One region of the Paenibacillus sp. FSL R7-0312 genome, then DNA from elsewhere that is predicted to be linked to it. Evidence: predicted binding sites of a transcription regulator. Region 1 holds the regulator's gene; each other region holds the start of a gene.
What was found. The regulator Rex, encoded in region 1, represses fermentation and respiration genes when NADH is low (regulators of the CRP and FNR family bind a similar motif). The targets are predictions, from matches to a motif close to TTGTGAAATATTTCACAA.
Positions count from the first base shown of each region.

Region 2: qoxA (cytochrome aa3 quinol oxidase subunit II) is a predicted target of Rex. The motif match lies at 2,648-2,665, and genes of this name have one in related genera.
Region 3: MKX70_RS30050 (flavocytochrome c) is a predicted target of Rex. The motif match lies at 2,725-2,742, and genes of this name have one in related genera.
Region 4: MKX70_RS07800 (formate/nitrite transporter family protein) is a predicted target of Rex. The motif match lies at 3,305-3,322, and genes of this name have one in related genera.

Region 1 covers NZ_JBBORE010000001.1:4,068,352-4,073,528, reverse strand. Annotated here, with positions in the region: gene MKX70_RS17805 (cell wall elongation regulator TseB-like domain-containing protein) at 1-478, opposite strand, end outside; gene MKX70_RS17800 (amidohydrolase) at 505-1,806, opposite strand; gene MKX70_RS17795 (redox-sensing transcriptional repressor Rex) at 1,793-2,446, opposite strand; gene dinG (ATP-dependent DNA helicase DinG) at 2,664-5,177, opposite strand, start outside.
Region 2 covers NZ_JBBORE010000001.1:194,522-199,698, reverse strand. Annotated here, with positions in the region: gene qoxB (cytochrome aa3 quinol oxidase subunit I) at 1-1,317, opposite strand, end outside; gene qoxA (cytochrome aa3 quinol oxidase subunit II) at 1,361-2,377, opposite strand; gene MKX70_RS00860 (polysaccharide deacetylase) at 2,882-4,021, shown strand; gene MKX70_RS00855 (TetR/AcrR family transcriptional regulator) at 4,199-4,816, opposite strand; gene MKX70_RS00850 (MFS transporter) at 4,974-5,177, shown strand, end outside.
Region 3 covers NZ_JBBORE010000001.1:6,921,374-6,926,550, reverse strand. Annotated here, with positions in the region: gene MKX70_RS30070 (ABC transporter ATP-binding protein) at 1-365, shown strand, start outside; gene MKX70_RS30065 (energy-coupling factor transporter transmembrane component T family protein) at 352-1,185, shown strand; gene MKX70_RS30060 (PHP domain-containing protein) at 1,220-2,014, shown strand; gene MKX70_RS30055 (hypothetical protein) at 2,121-2,579, opposite strand; gene MKX70_RS30050 (flavocytochrome c) at 2,759-4,318, shown strand; gene MKX70_RS30045 (NAD(P)/FAD-dependent oxidoreductase) at 4,458-5,177, opposite strand, start outside.
Region 4 covers NZ_JBBORE010000001.1:1,794,348-1,799,524, reverse strand. Annotated here, with positions in the region: gene MKX70_RS07815 (MOSC domain-containing protein) at 1-20, opposite strand, end outside; gene MKX70_RS07810 (GNAT family N-acetyltransferase) at 17-529, opposite strand; gene MKX70_RS07805 (MFS transporter) at 591-1,808, opposite strand; gene MKX70_RS07800 (formate/nitrite transporter family protein) at 2,377-3,204, opposite strand; gene MKX70_RS07795 (FAD-dependent oxidoreductase) at 3,442-4,806, opposite strand; gene MKX70_RS07790 (formate--tetrahydrofolate ligase) at 5,172-5,177, opposite strand, start outside.

The DNA of each region.
Region 1 (5,177 bases):
CTGTGAAGCGATAGAAGCTGTAATAGAACCTGCCGTCCTTTTTGTAGAACAGCTGCCAGGCATATTCTCCGTTATACACTCCCGGCAGCAGCCGTTTAATCGTAATACCCGGAAGCTGGGCAGCTATAATATCACGGATCTGCGCCTCCGAAGTCCCTTTGCTGAGCTCCTCCGCATATAAATCATTTTCGCCTCCGGCTGGTTGGCCTTCCTTGGTAAAGCGGACCCAAACCATCAGCTTGGTTCCAGCATCATTTTTTCCGGTAAGCACCCAGTAAATCGCATTTTCATCCCAGACGGATTTCTGTGCTTTGGATACCTCAGTTAAGCCAGCCCGTGCTCTGGCAATCTCTTTGGCTTCACTCCGCTCGTTCCACTGATCCTTCATAATGTAGGCATAAAACTGGCTTAGTCCGAACAGAAGGAGCAGAACCAGGGAAATCCCCAGCGGAAGCCATTTTCTCCTCTTCTTCAACATGCAGCTTCCTTTCCAAATAACCTAAATTACCGTTTCAGCAGTCCTTCGAACGTTTCCTGCGCTTTGCGGCGGATAGCCTCTTCATCGAGTGTCAGACATTGTCCGTGCTTCACAACCTGTTTACCGTTGACCCAGACATGTTCCACATCCTTGGCACTAGCCGAATACACGGCATGGGACAAGAGGTCGGTATGCGGCAGCAAATGCGGCTGATCAATATCAATCGCAATGAAGTCAGCCTTCATCCCTGCTGCAAGCCGGCCTACCTGGTTCAGGAAAATCGAATGTGCACCATATTCTGTCGCCATGAGCAGCGCCTCAGGAGCAGGTACTGCCGTTGGATCACCGCTTACGCCTTTATGAATCAGCGCGGCCAGCCGCATTTCCTCAAACATATCAAGATTGTTGTTGCTTGCCGCGCCGTCCGTACCCAGGGATACCTTAACTCCTGCTCTAAGCAGCTCAGGAACACGGGCTACTCCGCTCGCCAGCTTCAGGTTGCTGCCGGGATTATGAGATACGCCAACATTATGGCGGGCCAGAATCTCAATCTCTTCATCGTTCAGATGAACACCGTGGGCGATCAGGGACGGCCGGGTGAACATTCCCAGCTTCTCCAGATGCGCGACCGGACGCAGGCCGTAATCGGCCACATTCTGCTCCACTTCATGGCGCGTTTCGGACATATGCGTGTGCATCGGCAGATCAAGATCATGTGCCGCCTGAACAAACTTCATGAAAAACTCCGGAGGACAGGTGTAAGGCGCATGGGGCGAGAGCATTGCAGTAATTCTGCCGTCAGCCTTGCCATGCCAGTTCCGGGCAAAAGCAATCGCCTCCGCCAGCTTGTGGTTCTGCACCTCTTCCGGACACAGGCCAATAACACCGCGCATAAGTACTGCACGGATGCCTGACTGCTCCGTAACCTCAGCAACCCGGTCCATATGATCATACATATCGAGGAAGGTCGTAGTGCCGCCCTTCAGCATCTCAAGAACGGATAGTGAGGTGCCCCAGTATACATCTTCACCGGTGAATTTCTCTTCCATCGGCCACATTTTTTCCTGCAGCCAAGCCTGCAGCACCATATCATCGCCGTAGCCGCGCAGCAGCGACATCGCCGCATGGCCGTGGGTGTTGACGAGACCCGGCATGAACAGCAGCCGGCTACCGTCAATAACCTCGGCATCCTCTTCAATTACAGGCTTCGCTTCACCTATGTAAGTAATCAGATCATTTTCGATGGTCATATAACCGCTCAGCACCGGCTTATCGCTGCCAGGAACCAGAAAACGGCCGTCTTTAATAATGGTTTTATTGCTGCTCATCTTCAGCTTCGTCCTTTCCGTCATGCAAATAATAAGCCAGACTCTGCAAATCCGTAGTGAAATCGGCGGCATGAATCCGGATATTGGATGGAGTCTTAAGAATTACAGGGGCAAAATTCAGGATCGCCTCAATGCCCGAATCCACCAGAATGTCAGCAACGTTCTGTGCTTCACTGTCCGGAACGGTAATAATCCCAATACGGATGCCCTGTGCACGGATGGTATCCCCCAGCTCACTCATCGGCTGGACAGTCAGCGAGTTGATCTGCTGGCCTACCTTAGGCTCATAAGCATCAAATACAGCTGTAATCTTCATCGTATCCTTCAAGTAGGCATTGTAATTCGACAAGGCGTGGCCGAGATTACCTGCACCTACCAGAGCTACATTAATCTGCTGGTCCAGCTTCAGAATATGCCGGATCTTCTCAATCAGATAAGAGACATCATAACCAATGCCCTTTCTGCCGAAATCACCAAAATAAGCCAGGTCCTTGCGGATCTGGGCGGGGTTGAGATCAAGCTTCTGTCCCAGCTCCTGAGAAGAAACTGTTGAGATTTCACGTTTTTGGAGATCGTTCAGGAAACGCAGGTACACTGGGAGTCTGCGAACAACGGCCTCTGATATTTTATCCGATTTCATGTTTTCTCCTCCTAAAGTTTTGATAGCATATGCTGCTTGATTCAACTTCACAAAACTTGCTTCGTAAGCATACGCTTAGTTTTGATAGCATAGCTTCACTGCTGTTAAGCCGGTTATAGGAACCGTGCTCCAGGCCTGCCCGTTTAGGCAGGAGCCGTGGAGCGCGGGACTTCAGAACAATAATTACTTATACATAATATCAGCCGGCGACGGATTATTAAACCCCGCCATCTTCAAGCCATTCTGCAATCCGCGGAACGATCTGATCCGTCAGCATATGCTCCATCTTGGGTCCGGGCAGCGAATACAGGAAATACTTCCCATAATAAGATTCGATTACCCTGGTATCATATACAATAACGATTCCGCGGTCCTGCGCGGTGCGGACCAACCGCCCGAAGCCTTGCTTGAAGCGGATTACGGCCTGCGGGACGGACAGCTTCATGAACGGATTCTTCTTCTGTGCCTGAAGCAGCTCAGACTTCGCTTCAGCCAGCGGATGATTGGGCGGCTGGAACGGCAGTCTGACAATAGCCAGACAGGTCAGAGCTTCCCCGGGAATGTCTACACCTTCCCAGAAGCTGCTCGTCCCCAGCAAGACTGACGCCGAGCTGTCCTGGAACCGACGGATCAGCTTGCTCCGGCTACCGCCTTCTACGCCTTGTCCAAGCACCGCGATATCCTGCGAAGTCAGGGCTTCTTTCAGCGGATCATAGACCTGGCGCAGCATCTTGTAGGAGGTGAACAGCACCAGCATCCGCCCGCGGGTAGCCACAGCAGTTTCTGCCAGAGAATGAACCAGTGTGTCCACAAAGCGGGCATCCCCAATGCTTCCCTTGACACTAGGGAAGTCACGTGGAATGACAAGCAGTGCCTGCTCACGGTATTTGAACGGTGACGGAAGCAGAGCTGTCTGTAGACGTCCCTGCTCTGCAGCCTCACCAAGACCGAGATTATCGATCATGAACTGGAATGACTTATCCACAGACAAGGTAGCCGATGTCAGGATGATACTCTTCTTCTTATCGAAGAACAGTTCCCTGAGCTGAGTGCTCACATCCACCGGAACGGCATACATCTGCAGCGACTTGCCGCGGTAATTGCCGCTCCCCTCCAGCCAGTACACGATATTCTCGTCATTCAGTCCCATAAAGAAACGGATCTGCTCCCGGATGGAGGCCAGGTCCTTGAACAACCCGCCGATATCCGTCACAAGACTGTCCGAAGAGGACTGACTGTCCGTATCACGCATCTCACTGAGCATTTTATCACCCTTGCGGATGATATCGCTCAAGCTGAGATGGAGTGTATTCTCCAGAGCGGCCAGCTCCTCCCACTCTTTGGGCTTCTTGCCCGGCTGCAGGCGTACGACCAGTTGGCCGGCTTCACCGGCTCCGGCATCGCTGCGTTCAGGCAGCAAGCCGAAGAGCTTGTCGCTGAGCGTATCCCAGGACTCCTTGACAGTAAGCAGATCCGGATAGATCCGGTCGATAACGCCGCTCCATTCCGAAGCCTGCTCACTGCCGGACGATTGCAGGGTCTGGCGCAAGGCCGGCAGCTGTCCGCTCCGGCTGTCCTTGTACAGACGGGTGAGCGTATGCGCCACGGTAAAATATTTCATCTGCATTCCGAGATGTTTGCCGGCAATGTCCTCCAGATGATGAGCCTCATCAATTACGAGATGCTCGTAAGCCGGAAGCAGCTGATGCCCGGCCTTAACATCTGCGAATAACTTGGAGTGGTTGGTCACCACCACATCGGAAATACCGGCTTCATGCTTGGCCCGGTGATAATAACATTTCCGGAACCATGGGCATGAGCGTCCCAGACAAGAGTCGGTATCACTGGCTACGGTCTCCCAGAAATCACCGCCGCGTCCGCTTAAGTTCAGCTCTTCATCATCGCCAGTCTCCGTCTGGGTCAGCCAGACCATCATCTGGGCGGCCGTAAGCGCTTCTTCCCTGGGACTTGTGAAGTCCCTTTTATTCATTCTATGTTCAAACTTGCGGAGACACAGATAGTGACCTCTCCCCTTAAAGATCGCTGCCTTGAACGGGAAGGGCACAACACTCGTCAAAAGAGGGATGTCGCGCTCACGCAGCTGATCCTGAAGATTGATCGTATGCGTGCTGACCATGACCTTCTGATTACTGCGCACACTGTGATATATGGCTGGAAGGAGATAGCCCAGCGATTTGCCGGTGCCGGTTCCTGCTTCAATCAGCAGATGCTTATCCTGATCAAGCGCCGTCATGACCTCCTGGATCATCAGTTCCTGGGCTTCACGGCTCTCATACTGCGGCAGGGTATCCTTCAGGCGCTTGGTTACCTCTTCCATATACTCCCTGAAGGTAATATTCTGCAGCGGGTTGTCAGATCCTTCCTCCCGGGGAGGAGCCAGCTCTGCCCAGTCGCCTACAGCAAGGGCCAGCTGGCGGTAGAAGGTCAGGTCCCCTTCCGGCTGGAAGGTCTCCATTTCGCGCTCACGCAGCAGACCGTCGAAATACCAGGCCAGGTCACTATCTTCATCGGCGAATAGCTCATTAAGCCGCTGGATGGTCAGGAGAGGTAGGCTGTCCAGCTCCTCCAGACATTTCAGCAGCACAAGCGCAGTCGCGAGGGCATCACTGTCCGCCTGATGGGGACGCTCATGGGTAAGGCCGAAATGGCTGCTTACGGACCCAAGCTGATAGGTAGTCAGCGAGGGAAAGCATATTTTGAGAAAATCGAT
Region 2 (5,177 bases), 3.9 Mb from region 1:
ACCGAACACTTTAGGGAACCAGTAATGGAATCCGGCGATGACGGCGAACACGGCACCCGGAATGAGCACATAGTGGAAATGCGCCACAAGGAACATCGTGTTGTGATACTGGTAATCGGCACTGGCCATTGCGAGCATGACACCCGTTACCCCGCCGATGGTGAAAATCGGAATAAAGGCGAGCGTATACAGCATTGGCGTTGTGAAGGTAATCCTGCCTTTTCGCAGGGTGAACAGCCAGTTGAATATTTTAACCCCTGTAGGTACGGCAATGGCCATTGTGGTAATCGAGAAGAAGCTGTTGACCATGGCGCCTTGACCCATCGTATAGAAATGGTGAGCCCATACGAGGAAGGACAGGAGCGAGATAATCAGCATACTGAATACCATGGAGGTATATCCGTACAGGTTCTTTTTGGAGAAGGTCGCAATAATTTCGCTATAAATACCGAAGGCCGGCAGAATAACGATATAGACCTCCGGATGACCCCATACCCAGAACAGATTGGCCCAGAGCATATCCATCCCGCCGTTGGCCATCGTGAAGAACTGGGAGCCGAACAGGCGGTCGAACATCATCAGCGCAAGCGCAACAGTAAGTACCGGGAAGGCGAAGACGATAATGACGTTGGTGATGAGTACGGACCAGGTGAACATCGGCATCTTCATCAGCTTCATGCCCGGTGCACGCATTTTGAGAATCGTTACAATAAAGTTGACCCCTGTAATCAGCGTCCCGATACCGGAAATCTGCAGGGCCAGGGAGTAGTAGTTGTTACCGACTGTCGGGCTGAATTCAAGACTTGCCAGCGGGAAGTAGGCTGACCATCCGGCATCCGGCGATCCGCCGATAACGAAGGAAATGTTCAGCAGCATGGCCCCCATGAAGAAGAGCCAGAAGCTGACGGCGTTAAGCCGCGGGAACGCGACGTCACGCGCGCCGATCTGCAGCGGTATGATCACATTCATCAGACCGATGATGAACGGCATGGCCATGAACAGGATCATGATTAGACCATGCGTGGTAAATACCTCATTGTAATGCTGCGCATCGAGGAATTTCATTTCCGGCGCGGCCGTCTGCAGACGCATCATCATCGCGTCCACACCGCCGCGGAACAGCATGAGCAGCGCCGCGAGGATATACATGACACCGATTTTTTTGTGATCTACAGTAGTAAGCCATTCACGCCAGAGGTATCCCCATTTCTTGAAATAGGTAAGCCCGACGAGAATCCCGATGGTGGCAAGTGCGATGCTGACCATGGCTCCGTATATCAAGGGTTCGCCGTGAACCTTAAATTTGTCTAAATCCATTAGGGTGGCTCCTTTCAGTGTGTTACGTTAAGCTCTTGCAGAGCTAGTTGCCTTCATGAGTCTCGGCATCTACGGGTGAGCTTGGCAGCGGCTGTTCGACTTCCGGATCAGGTTCGCTGTCAAATTCGGTTCCGCTGGACGGCACAGGAGAAGGATGGATTTCTTTGTTATCCTGATGCTCCTCACTGCCGTTGTCCATGTCCATTTCACTTCCGTTACCACTCATGTGTTCACTGTGGTCTCCAGGGGGAGGACTGAACTCTAAGTGGGTCGAGGAATAGGTTTTACGTCCGAGGAAGTCCGTGGCGAGCAGGCCTTTGAATTCATCCTCTGTAAGCTCTGGCGCGGTTTCCTTGACGTCATTCACCCATTCGTCGTAATCCTTGCTGCTCATAACAAGCGCTTCAAATTCCATGTGGGCAAAGCCTTTACCGCTGAAGTTGGCATTCTTTCCAATATAAGAGCCTTCGGTATCAGCTGACAGGTGAAGCGTGGTGAGCATGTCACTCATGGCGTACTTTTGTCCGGCAAGCTGTGGAATCCATAGGCTGGTAATGGTGCCGAATGAGTACATTCTGAATTCAACTGCACGATGCACAGGCATATTCACGTAGTTAACCGTTTCAATGCCTTCCTCCGGATAGCTGAAATGCCATTTCCAGTTGGAGGATGAAGCGTAAATGACCAGCGGTGTCTGATCTTTATAGTCCGCGGCCACGTTCTCGACTTCGGTAGTTGTCTTGACGGTTACAACTGACAGGAAGGCGACGATAATGATCGGGATAATAATCCAGATCGCTTCAAGTACCTTGTTGCCCTCCTCGTGTTCAGGAATGTAACCCTCGTTACTCTTCTTCGCCCGGTACTTAACCAGTACAAAGATATATAAGATGTAGACAACTGCCAGAACACCAAGCATTACAACAATGGAGAGAATGATGGTATCCGATAACGTCCTTGCAGACGGCCCCTTCGGGTTCAGAACAGCGATCGAGCTGCATCCCGGCAGGAGAAGGATCAGGCTTAGAAACAAAGCGTATAACGGTCCCTTTTTTTTCATATAGAACTCCTTCCTTCAATACTACTTTTCATTCGCCGTTCATTAAACGGGCGTACTACTTAACCTGTATCTATAGTAAGAATTACTTACCCATAATGCAAAATACATATTTTGTATAAATAGATAAAAAAGTCCTTAAAAATGGCGAACAAGTTAAATATGTGTGATCAAATTGTTACAACTACTTAAGGGTATGATAAAGATCACTGTAGCGGCGCAGTTTAAGCTAATTTTAAGGTTGTTCAAACTTTGTTCAAGATTGCATATTTGTTATTAATATTGTCACAATTATTTTGGGTCAAAAACACGTGAGTGAACCGCTTATGGCCTGCTGTGACAGCATTCGATGAGAATTGTCGTATTTCAGAAAAAAAGCTGAATATTCATTTTATCATTGCAAAAAGGGTGACAATATTTTAGCTTGCGGTTACAATCTCTCAAATTACGTTATATCTATGTGTGATAAAGTAATAGACAAATATACATAGATTGGAGATTGCTGCTGTGCCCATTAAAAAAATAATGCTGTTATTCCTCTCTTTATTCCTGGTTACGGGTCTTGTACAGATCCCTGCTAACGCTGAAGGTAAGACTAATGTACTGAAGCTCGGGATCAACGATAAATTGAGCGGTATAGAAGCCGTGTCTGTAAAAGGCACTTATTATGTCCCGCTGCGTGCTCTGGCCGATGAATTAAAATGGACGCTTACCGGTCTAACCGACGGAGTTCTGGTGTCGGGCGGCTCCGGGTCGCTGACTTTGCAGGGCGATGCCGGCGCTGTGCTCAAAGATGGTACAGTGGTGCCTGTGAGCACTTTTTTGCAGGACGGTAAACTTATGGTTCCGCTGAAAGTAAGCGGGTATCTTGGGTATATCATATCCTTTGCGGGGGATAAATATTTACTCCGGGTGAAGGACGGCTCAGCCGGACTTACAGATGAAGCCTATGTCACCAAGTATGCAGCTGAACTGAAACCTGTGGAGACAGCCCCGGCGGAGCCTGAACCATCCGCTGAACCCGGCAAGCCGGGACAAACCGTGTATCTTACTTTTGATGACGGGCCGTCGGCGACGACTTCCCAACTGCTGGATATCTTAAGTAAGTATGAGGTGCAGGCAACCTTCTTCATGCTGGGAAATAACATGAGCAAATATCCTAACCAGGTGAAGCGGATTGTGAAGGAAGACTACGGCCTGGGGCTTCATGGCATGACACACCGTAAGGAGAAATTCTACGCTTCCCCGGCTGCGGCGCTTGCGGAAATGTCGGGTGACAATGCTGTCCTCAAGAAACTGACGGGCGCTACTACATCGCTAATCCGGCCGCCTTATGGCAGCAAGCCCTATTTCACCAAGTCTTTCCGGGATAAGGTGCTTGGACAAGGCTATCATCTCTGGGACTGGAATGTGGACTCGAATGACTGGAGATACAAAGAGGACAGTGACAAGATCTACAATACAGTAATGGGGCAGGTTCGCACGCTGAAGAAGTCGAAGACGAATCCGGTTATTCTAATGCATGATCAGAAGGCCACCCTCAAGGTGCTGCCGCGTCTGCTAGAAGCGCTTAAGAAGGAAGGCTACACCTTCCAAGTCATTACGAAAGATATGGAGCCGGTGAATTTCTGGAAGGATAAACGGTGATCCGAAGGGTTTGAATGCAAAAGAGCAAGCTGCGGGAGTTTCCGCCGGCTTGCTCTTTTTTGCGGCTTGTACCGGGAAATTTGGACAAACCTTTGTGAGAAGTAAAGTACAACAATGCAGGTTTGCACCGGCTGAATCAGCGGGCAGAGATGTGTTAGCACGAGAGTAACGATGGCGCTACTTGTACAGATAATGGACAATCATATTGACCAGCTCCGACTTCAACCGGTCCACGGCGATCCGCTGCGGGGAGAAGGAGATGACATCGACGATGGCGCTCACCGCTTCGAACACAATCACGGAAGCTGCCTCCACGTCTTCAGTCTTCAATTCATCCTGACCCATTTGCAGGTACTTAAGCGTTCTGAGCCGGCCTGTTTCATACTGGGCATCCATCAGCTGCTTGATGACCTCATCACTGTGGTACATGATGCTCAGATCTTTATGATATCCGATAAACGCCTTATGCGAGAGCAGAAGGGTGTCTATCAGATGCAGAATCAGCTCGGAGCGGCCGATCGTTTCGAAATTAATCTCTGACATTGAAGCATCAATCCTGGCTAGAAGGTCATCGCCGTACATATGGAGAACGTCGATGAATATGGCTCTTTTATCAATAAAATAGGAATAGAAGCTGCCTGTGGATACCCCGGCCGCCGCAGCGATTTCCTTGGTATTGGTCTGATGAAAGCCCTTGTCCGAGAATAGCTTCATTGCCGCCTTGATAATGGCTTCCTTAGTTCTGATACTGCGCTCCTGCTGCGGAGTTCTAACCTTGTCCTCGATTTCACCCATGTCTTAAGGTCCCCCTTATAGTACAAATTCTAGAGGAGCAGTTTTGAGCTGTCAATAAAAGTTGAACCAGGGTTCATTTTTTGTGATTGACAAATGTGAACTTTGGTTCATATAATGCGAATATGAACTTTATTTCATATTTTGAAGGGTGATGGAGATGGGCCTTAGAACACGCAGAGCGTTATCTTTTACGGCAATAGTCCTGGGGTTTTTCATGGCGCTGCTGGATACGACGATTATTAATATTGCCCTGCCGGAGATGACACGTCATTTCGGCGGAAGTGTATCACAAGTCTCCTGGGTGATGAACGGCTATAACCTGGCATTCGCCGTGTTTATACTCACCGCCTCCCGTCTGGCC
Region 3 (5,177 bases), 2.9 Mb from region 1:
CAGTTATGCTGCTTGACGAGCCCACCGCGAATCTGGATATTTCGACCAAGCAGGAAATGGTTAGCGTCCTTGAGACATTGCGGAGCCATGTGGAGACGGTGGTAATCGCCACTCATGATATGCAGCTTGTGTCTGAATGGGCCAGTAGAATTATTGTTATGCATCAGGGACAGATCATTGCTGACGGAACGAAGGATGAAATATTTGCTGACGGAATGCTCTTGAGGCGTGCCGGATTGGCAGAGACACAATTAATGAAGCTAAGCCGCATACTCGGCCTGCCGCGCATTTGCTGCAGCCTGGACGAGTTTGTGAGCCAAGTGGAGCTACAGAAGGAGGTGGCCGGAATCTATGGAGGCTGTTAAAAAAGCGCTGGACCGGATCTCTGTAGAACAGATCAAGCTGGAATTACTGGGGACCGCGTATAACAACAGCGCTACCTTTCTGGGCAGGCTTGACCCCCGGACACTGCTGTTATGGTATTTGTTTTTTGCCATCGTGCCCTGGTTTGTGCATAACCGGACAATCTTATTAGGAATGTTCGTGTTCATGGTCATAACAACTGTCCTGTCACGGGTTAGTCCGCTAATCATCTGTATCCTGTGTCTTGGCCTGACCGGACAGATCGGCTGGATGTTCGTGCTGACGCTTTTTTTCGGAGGGGGGAGTGAATCCCTGCTGCCAATGTTAACGCTGACGCTGAAGCTTTCTGTCATTTCACTGGCGAGCATCACTGTATTCTCCAGTCTGGATCCCGAACGGCTTAGTGACGGACTTTTATCCTTAGGCATACCTGATGCCTTTGCATTTAGTTTATCTTACGGTTATCGTATTCTGCCTACTTTGCTGGAAGAATTCCACCAGATATTGTTGTCCTTCAGACTCAGGGGGCAAAGACCGCATCGTCACGGGGTGTTCTACTGGAGAACAGTTGCGTATTATTTGCGGATTGTGGTGCTGGTCTTCTACCCGCTCATGCTCAATACAGCCAAACGGTCGCGAACCACGATTGAAGCACTGGAGACACGTGGATTCAGCTACGGTCTCAGCAATCCGAAGGTGAAGAAGATCAAGCTGTCCTATTTGCGGATGAAGAGGCCGGACTGGGCTTTTTTATCCGGTTCAACGATTTACATTATACTGCTGTTCTGGTTTGGAACCCTGTACCCTGAGCTGGTGTATTAACCTAATCTGCAAACTTAAAAGGAGCCTAACCTATATGAATATTGATCTGCACACACACGGAAAATTGTCTAAGAAATCAGCATTTTCCCCGGCGTATTTCGCAGAAATGATGTCGGAAGCTAAAGTGAACGGACTGCAGGCAGCCGCTTTGACAGAGCATTTTAATACTTCTAATTTCTTCGCAATGTACGAGGCACTGGATCAGATGTATCCGTATAACGGACATTACTATGATGTGGACGGGCTGAAGCTGTTTCCGGGAATGGAAGTGGATATTGCCGAGACAGGCCACATCTTGCTGATCGGGCTTAAGGAGAATGTTCTTGCTGTCCGTTCTTTGCTGGAAGATTACACTGCTCAGTGTAGCTTTATTCCTTTCAAAAGACTGCTGGATCTGGCGGATGAATTCAATCTGTGGAAAATAGGGGCCCATCCGTTCCGCACCTCTACTCCACTTCATCATTTAGACCTTCAGCTGCTTAAGCGGCTGGATGCGTTTGATTTCAATGCTAAAGATATTTACGTGCAGGGGGCTGAAGCCTACAAGAACCTGATTACGCCATTTGCAGAGAAGATTGGCGTTCCTGTGGTTGCCGGCAGTGACAGTCATCAATGCCTGCAGTATGGCAGCGTAATAAACCGGCTACATGTATCCTGCTCTACAGTTGAGGAATTGAAGGAGGCTATTAAGCAGGGGGACTATGAGATGGAGCTTTCACCGTGTCTCCATACCAAGGTGAAGGCTTCGGTCATGATGAAGAAGCTGCTGAAGCAGCTTGCCGGCGAAGTGCCTTCCAGGGATGAAGCGGAGATTGGCTATCTGGCTTAAAGCGGCCCTAAAATATTATGAAGTCATGTCCGGACTCCTCCGGCCATGACTTCATAGGTAATGTCTTCTATGCTTCCGGGGATGATTTACGCTACGCCTTGCGGTTTTAAGCAAAAGCCAGCTTCAATGCCTGCGGATGGAAGGAACCCATAATTTTATAAGCTTTCAAATGCGGATTGTTCATATCATTATCGTAAATTATCATATGCTGCCCGCCTTTGAGAATGATATCAAACCGCTGCTTCCGGTCAGCCTGTACGATGGTAATATAATAGCTGTATTTGTTGTCTGTGCTTACATTCCGCGCTGATTTCATTAACCGGACGTCGGCGAAATCATCACATATTTGTTTGATGGCCTCAGGCTCCGTAACCACAATATCCTTCTGTTCACCGGGAACAGAGGACAGACGGGTGATTTCAAGGGAGGCGATATCCTCCAGCCGGATGGTTCTGGACACCACTTTGTTGAAGGAAGTGTAACGGTTTGCTGTATAGGTCATTAGAGAAACACCAGCTGCGGTCAGGATGGCGCCGGTAAGCACATATTTTTTGCTTTTGTCCATGGTTCAGTTCCTCCTACTCATACGAATGTGTAAGTCCCAATTATAAAACTATAAACTTCCGTACGCAAATTCACTTACTTTAGTTACTTAATGATTTCTTTAATTACGTAAGCTTCCAAGGACAGCCCTTTTGCCGCTATGCTAATTGTGAAAATATGCACAAGGGGGCAAGCATTACTATGAAAAAGAGATTTGCAGCGACTCTTATACTCGTTCTTTCCGTTATGCTGGTTATCGCAGGCTGCGGTAACAACAATGCGGGCGGCAGTGTCAATGAGAGCAAGGGTAAGAACAGCGCAACCACAGAGCCTGCAGCAACCACTGCACCTAAAGAGACAGCCGAAGCCGTATCGGGAGCATCCGAAGCGAGCTATACACCGTACGATCAGTTAAAAGATAAATATGATATCATCATTGTCGGCGCAGGCGGTGCCGGAATGTCGGCAGCGCTGGAAGCCAAGGCTAACGGCATGAACCCGGTTATTCTCGAGAAAATGCCGGTTGCCGGCGGTAATACTACCAAATCCTCTTCGGGTATGAACGCTTCGCATACGAAGTTCCAGAAGGAGCAGGGCATCGAGGACACCAATGATCTGTTCTATGAAGAGACGCTAAAAGGCGGTCACGACACGAATAACAAGGAATTGCTCCGTTTCTTCGTGGATAATTCCGCAAGTGCCATTGACTGGCTGGATTCAATTGGAATCCGTTTGAACAATATTACGATTACCGGCGGAATGAAAGAGAAGCGTACCCACCGTCCCGAAGACGGTTCAGCAGTCGGTCAATATCTGGTTGCAGGACTCGTAAGAAATGTACAAGAGCAAGGGATTCCATTGTTCGTTAATGCGGACGTGAAGGAACTTACAGTGCAAGATGGCAAGGTGAACGGTGTCAAGGTGCTGTTTAACCAGGCCGATGAGAAATTGATTACTGGAGCAGCAGTTATTGTTACAACCGGCGGTTTCGGTGCGAACAAGGAATTGATCTCCGAGGTTAGACCTGATCTGGAAGGATTAGTAACCACGAATCAGATCGGCAGCACCGGCGACGGCATCAAGATGATTGAGAAGGTTGGCGGCACAACGGTGGATATGGATCAGATCCAGGTTCACCCGACAGTACAGCAGGAGAAATCCTACCTGATCGGTGAAGCTGTGCGGGGCGAAGGCGCAATCCTTGTCTCAAGCACCGGCAAACGTTTCGGTAATGAAATGGATACCCGCGATAAAGTGACGGCTTCCATCAATAAGCTTCCAGAGAAATCCGCTTATCTGGTATTTGATTCCGGTGTGAAGTCCCGTGTCAAAGCGGTGGACCAGTACATCAAGATGGGTGTTGTCAAAACAGCGGATACCACCCGGGCGCTGGCAGAACAAATGAATGTTCCGGCAGATCAGCTGAAAACGACCATAGATACCTGGAACAGCGCAGTGAAGAATAAGTCGGATGCGGAATTCGGCAGAACTACAGGTATGGACAATGATCTATCCGGCGCACCGTACTATGCGATTCAAATCGGCCCGGGAATTCACTACACCATGGGCGGTGTGGTGATTAACACCAATACAGAGGTCTTGAACAAAGACGGCAAAGCGATCACTGGACTTTTTGCAGCAGGCGAGGTAGTCGGCGGATTACACGGCCAGAACCGGATCGGCGGGAACTCTGTAGCCGAGATCATTATTTTCGGACGCCAGGCAGGGATCAAATCTGCTGAATTTGTAAAAGCGCAATAAGCTATTATTCCATATTATCGGGTTTATCATAAAAAGGGATGCTCCGCAGCCATCAGGCTCGCGGACATCCCTTTTTGCATGTGCCTTTTGCTGCTCCCGCCGGAAGCAGCAAGGCTCCCTTAGCTATGCTCTATGCTGGTTACGCCTGGATTGCCGGGGACGGCGAAGGCTTCGCTGTACGGGTTAGTGAAAACAGCTCCAGCTCGGGGCGTACCTTGCCGGCAAGAGTATCTGAGAGAAGTTCGGCCGCGATCATGCTGTAGACGGTTCCATTGCCCCCGTAGCCTTCAATGAAATAGCAGTGCGGGTACTCCGGATGCGGCCCTATATAAGGCAATCCGTCACGGGTGGAGCCGAAGACCGCTCCCCAGGAATATTCGGCTTCTATTCCCTGAAGCTCCGGGAACAGGGCGACAAGCTCCTCCAGCAGTCGCTGGCTCTGGGAGAGCACACGAACATCGCGGCGCTCCGGACTGGTGAGCTGCTCATCCTTGCCTCCGGCAATGATCCGGCCGTCCGGAGTGGTCCGGAAGTACAAATAGGGCCGCGCGGTTTCCCAGAGCAGACTATGTTCATACCACTTTAGAAAGTTCAGAACAGGCTTGGTCATAATAGCGTAGGTATTGATCAGCTCCGCACCCCGGTCCTTTTTCATATCCTGGGTTTCATACCCCATGGCAAACACAACATTCTTCGCAATGATCCGGCCATTCTCCGTGTGGCAGACTACGCCGTCAGCACTATATTCATAATTAAGGGCTTGGGTATGCTCGTAGACGCGGACTCCGCCGGAATGCGCTTTGTCAATCAGACTGTGCACGGTTCGCAGCGGATTAGTCTCGGCATCTCCCCTGGAGAA
Region 4 (5,177 bases), 2.3 Mb from region 1:
GAGACGACTTCCATCTTCATTCCTCCTCGTCCAGCATGCAGCTCATGAATACCTCATCTACATATCTTCCGCCCAGATAGAACTCCTCCCGCAGCCGTCCCTCCTCCTCAAATCCGCATTTGCGGTAGAACGAGAGTGCCGGTGTATTGCAGGAGAGCACACGCAAGCGCAGCTTACGGATTCCATTCTCTGCGGCATGGTGCTTGATCTCTGCGATCAGCCGGCTGCCTACACCCAGGCGCTGGAAGCGCGGATGTACGGCAATATTAACCTCGCATACATGGCGGTTGCTCTCCATTCCGCTGGGACAGCCGAAGCCGACATACCCGCATAGCTCCCCGTCCTGCAAGGCTACAAGCTGGGAACCGGGCGGTGCATGCAGCAGATAATCCTCCCGGGAGCGCCACATCAGCGGACCGGGTGTTGTCTCCTCTGTCCAGATCATATTATCGAGAATGATCAGCTCACGGGCATCCCTGATTTCAGAGGGACGGATAGTGAAAGCCGAATCCCTGTTTAGTTGTTGCATAACCTTTACACCCCTTGCCTTACTAAGCAGATAATAAAAGGATTAGTTACAGCGCAGCCGTTTATGCAGTATTGCTCCGGGGCTTCACGGTCCCGCGGTTAACGTAGGCATGGACCGCGAAGAATCCCACGGACAGAACCGCCATCCCGCAGGCCAGCCAGCCTGTCGGCGCAAGGCCCCCTCTGTCGAATTGAATCCCCATCAGATACGGGCCGATAACCCGGCCGACCGCGCCGATACCGCCGCTAAGCCCGAGATAGAAGGGCGCACTGCGCTGGGCATGCTCCGAGATGAAGGATGGCATGGCCGGCGAGATCAGCATTTCACCCAGTGTAGCCAGCACCATCGCCAGCAGCATGCCCGGGTAGCTCGGCATGAACAGTATGACCGCATACCCGCCCAGATAGAATACGGCGCTTGCTGTCATCTGCGCAGTAGAAGTCCCTGCGAACCAGCGTTTGATCAAACTGACCAGCGGCTGAGCGGCAAAGATAAGTACGCCGTTCAGCGTCCAGAGGAAGCCGTATAACTGCTTCGACCAGCCCTCTGAAATAATAAACGGCGATACTCCGGTATTCCAGATCGAATTGCCGATCAGCAGAAACATCGAGCCAATAGCCATGTACAGATAAATCCGCGTATACCCCAGCAGCTTCCAGCCTGATGCTTCCCCCTGCGGGTGTTTCTTCTGTATTTTCTCGTGAGACGTCGGTGGCGCTGCCCCCACCCTGCGCAGATAGACAAAGAAGAATCCGGCAAACACCGCCGAAGTCACGCCGTTCAGCACAAAGCTCAGCATATAATTGCCCAGGAATCCGCTAAGTGCGGTACCCAGTGCTACCCCGATATTGTTCGAGACATAGACGATATTGAACAGCTCTCCGCGCTGCTCCGCGAACCGGAAGCCGATAAAGGCCTGAATAGCCGGGAGAGACAGGGAGTTGAACAAACCCATCAGGCCCATAACTATAATGAATATACTCCAGCTGCCGCTTGCCCACGGAAGAGCAAACAGGGTCAGCGCGTTCATGGCCAGTGCTCCGACAATCAGGCGGTTTACCCCTACCTTGTGATACAAAGATCCGCCCAGCAATTGCCCGGCAATCCCCCCGAGGGATTGGACCAGCAGAACAATTCCCGCATCTTTCATACTGCGTCCCAGCTCATCAAATACATACATCGTAACCAGCGGCCACATCAGCGCGCTGCCGGTTGCATTAATGAGACTGGCAATCAAGAATACTTTGACTTCCTTCGGATAGGCCTGCAAAAATCTCATAACTTGTCTTTCATCCCCTGTAACATAGGTGTCATTAATCCATCCAGTATCATCTGAAAACAGGAGGAAGGGCAAGTTCCTGCGTTAATGCTTTATCGCATAGCATCAATGAATTCACTGTCGCGAAATTCCCAATCACTTCACGCTTGAAGTGCTGTTTATATTCTATAACCTCATCTTCTGCACGTAAAGAAAATAGGTGGATATGACCTGATTCGTTCCCCGCAGGCCGGGGTAATAGTGCATATGAAACACTCCCTATTTATTCGCCGTGAATCCGATTTCGTTCCCCCGAGTCGGATATGCACGGCGAATTTTGTTTTGCCCTGAAGTTATTCCAGGGCAGAGTCCGGGGTTACAAGTAGAAACGGCTAAGCCGTCCTTAAGAGGACGGTATCCGTTTCAGCGAGAAATAGAAGGATAAGTTATCGTGTGAAACATATAAATTCTTATATTTACAAAAAAACACTTCCTGTCTCTCTGCGATTCCCATAAACAGGATGCCGAGAAACCAGGAAGTGCTTGGGCCAAACTATTGAAATGCCGGTCATCACCGGGGGATTATGAATTATGCGTGTTTCTTCACACCTGCAGCGGAGATTCCTTCAACAGCCGTTACAGCTGCCGGCTCCTTACGCAGGTAAGCCATCCAGTAAGCCGCTGCGACGAAGATTGCGCCGCCCGTAAGATTGCCCAGCCATACCGGGGCAAAGTTGGCGAAATACTGCGCCCAAGTGAAATGTCCTTCGAAGATGGCAGCAGGGATAAGGAACATGTTAGCTACAACGTGCTGGAAGCCGATGGCTACAAACGCCATTGTCGGGAACCAGATACCGAGGATTTTGCCGCTGAAATTATCTGCTCCATAGGAGAGCCACACGGCCAGCGCCACGAGCCAGTTACAGCCGATCCCGGAGATAAAGGCCTGCAGGAAGGTCGCATCGATCTTATGCTCAGCCATACTTACCAGCTTCTCCAGATACACCCCGTCCGATGTAAGGCCAACGACATGACCGAAGAAATAAGCAACGAACAAGGCACCTGCCAGGTTGCTGAGTGTAATCAGCACCAGGTTCTTAATCACTTCCCAGAACGAAATCTTCTTCGCAATAAAAGCAAGCGGCACCGCCATCATGTTGCCTGTCAGCAGCTCGCCTCCGGCAAGCAGCACCAGTATAAGCCCTACCGGGAATACCGCAGCTCCGATGAAGTTAGCGATAGACCCCCACTCGGCAGGCGCACCGGCAATGACACGAATATCCAGCAAAAATCCGAGCGCGATAAACGCTCCTCCCAGGAAACCGAGAATAAGTACAGTGCTGAGCGGATTGTGCGCTTTCTTGACTCCGTTCTCTACCGTTACTTCGGCGATCCCCTGCGGTTTGTTATAAGCCATGATTCCTATCCCCTTCTATTTACTTAAAATTTGTTCCTTTATGCCATTGTAACGTGATCACAATCACATTAACGTGATAAAAATCACTCTCGGAAAACCTAAGTGAAAGTTTTCACTGACATGTCAAATTTACCATAAAAGCTTAGGCGGCGGAATATTTTTCTCGTTCGGACCCGGAATTAATAGTTATAACCACAAAAAAAGGAGCCCTTAACGGGCCCCGCAATATCATGGGGTTTAGACGTGTACTGGTTCTTTAACGGCAACTGTCTTGGGCAGTGCCTGAAGTCCTGCAGTGTTCAGGAAGTTCCAAGGCTTGTTGTAGTGCGGCTGGAAGAAGAAATCAATGAAGGCCAGCTGGTCCACGGTCATTTTATTCTGAATACAAACCGATATGGTATTGATCGACTGCGTCAGATCCATCTTGGACATAATCTGTGCCCCAAGAATGCGGCGGGTCGCACGTTCGAATACGACTTTTACCTGAACCTGCTCGAATGTCGGCATAAACTCCGGACGGTAGTTGTCAATCAGCATTACACTTTCAGCATCCATACCCTCGGCTTTGGCGGCATCCTCGGTAAGTCCGGTACCGGCAATATTGTCTTCATAAATCTTGATGCCTGATGTTCCCTGCGTGCCCATATAAGGAATCGTGTTCGAGACCAGATTGCGTGCTACCAGGGTCCCCATGCGTACAGCGTTCGTGGCGAGCGGAATATAAGCATGTTTGCCGGTCGGGTTGTAATGAATCGCACAGCTGTCACCAGCGGCATATACATCCGGCAGGCTGGTCTGCATGTAATCGTTGACCATAATCGCGCCGTTCGGAAGCATATCGACTTGACCCTTGAGCAGCTCTGTATTCGGACGGAAGCCGATGCAGAGAATGACCAGATCGGTTTCATGCTCTCCCTTGCTTGTAATGACCTTAGTCACTTTGCCGTTCTCTCCGGCGAATGCTGCAACCTTTTCTCCAAGCGCAAGCTTGATGCCGTGCTCTTCAAGAGATTGTTGAATCGGAGCCGTAAATTCCTCATCCAGATATTTGCTCAGAATGCGGTCTTCCCCGTCGATCAGGGTAACTTCCTTGCCGTTCATCTGAAAAGCTTCAACCAGCTCAACGCCGATATAACCGGCTCCGACTACAGTAATTCTTTTCACCTTCTGTGCTTGTTCAATAATGGTGTTGGAGTGATTATAATTCTTCGAGAGCAGAATCCCCTCCAGCTCTATACCTTCCAGCTTAGGCACAATCGGCCATGAGCCTGTTGTCATAATCAGCTTGTCGTACGTATCTTCAAATTCTTCGCCTGTAGCGAGGTTGCGGGCCGTCAAGGTTTTGCGGGCGGTATCCACATTCGTCACTTCATGGCGCATCTTCGTTTGCACACCCAGTGCTGCAAGCTGTTCCGGGGAAGAATAGAACAATCCCTGCGGGTCCTTGACGACTCCCCCTACGTAAAGCGCAATGCCGCAAGACAAGAACGATATGTTATCATTGCGCTCATAAACCGTAATCTGGGCATCCGGGTACAGCTGTGCGGTATTAACAATTGCGGCGGTTCCGGCGTGTGTACATCCAATGACTGCTACTTTCATGATTTCTTCCTCCTCCAATTTACAAGCCTGTTTCTCTGTTTTTGTGATTAATTTCACTTTATATACTGATTATATTGTGATATTTATCACATTACAAGCACTTTTGTGAATTTTCTCACATTGTTCACAATTTCAATTTTTAATTATCTGCACGGGTTTTCTTTTCGTCTTGCATTAGTTTTCCCCGCCAGTAGAACATTATGTCTGTCAGCAGCAGGAAGCAGCAGGAAGCAGCGTTACGGTGCGGAACTGTATACATTCAAATCTGTGTAGCAAAAAAAGCCCCACTTCACCGCAACCTTCTGCGGAACAAGTGAGGCTCTATCTAATGGATGGCTGCCGCCTGTCTGCGGCCAAAAAACCTTTTATTC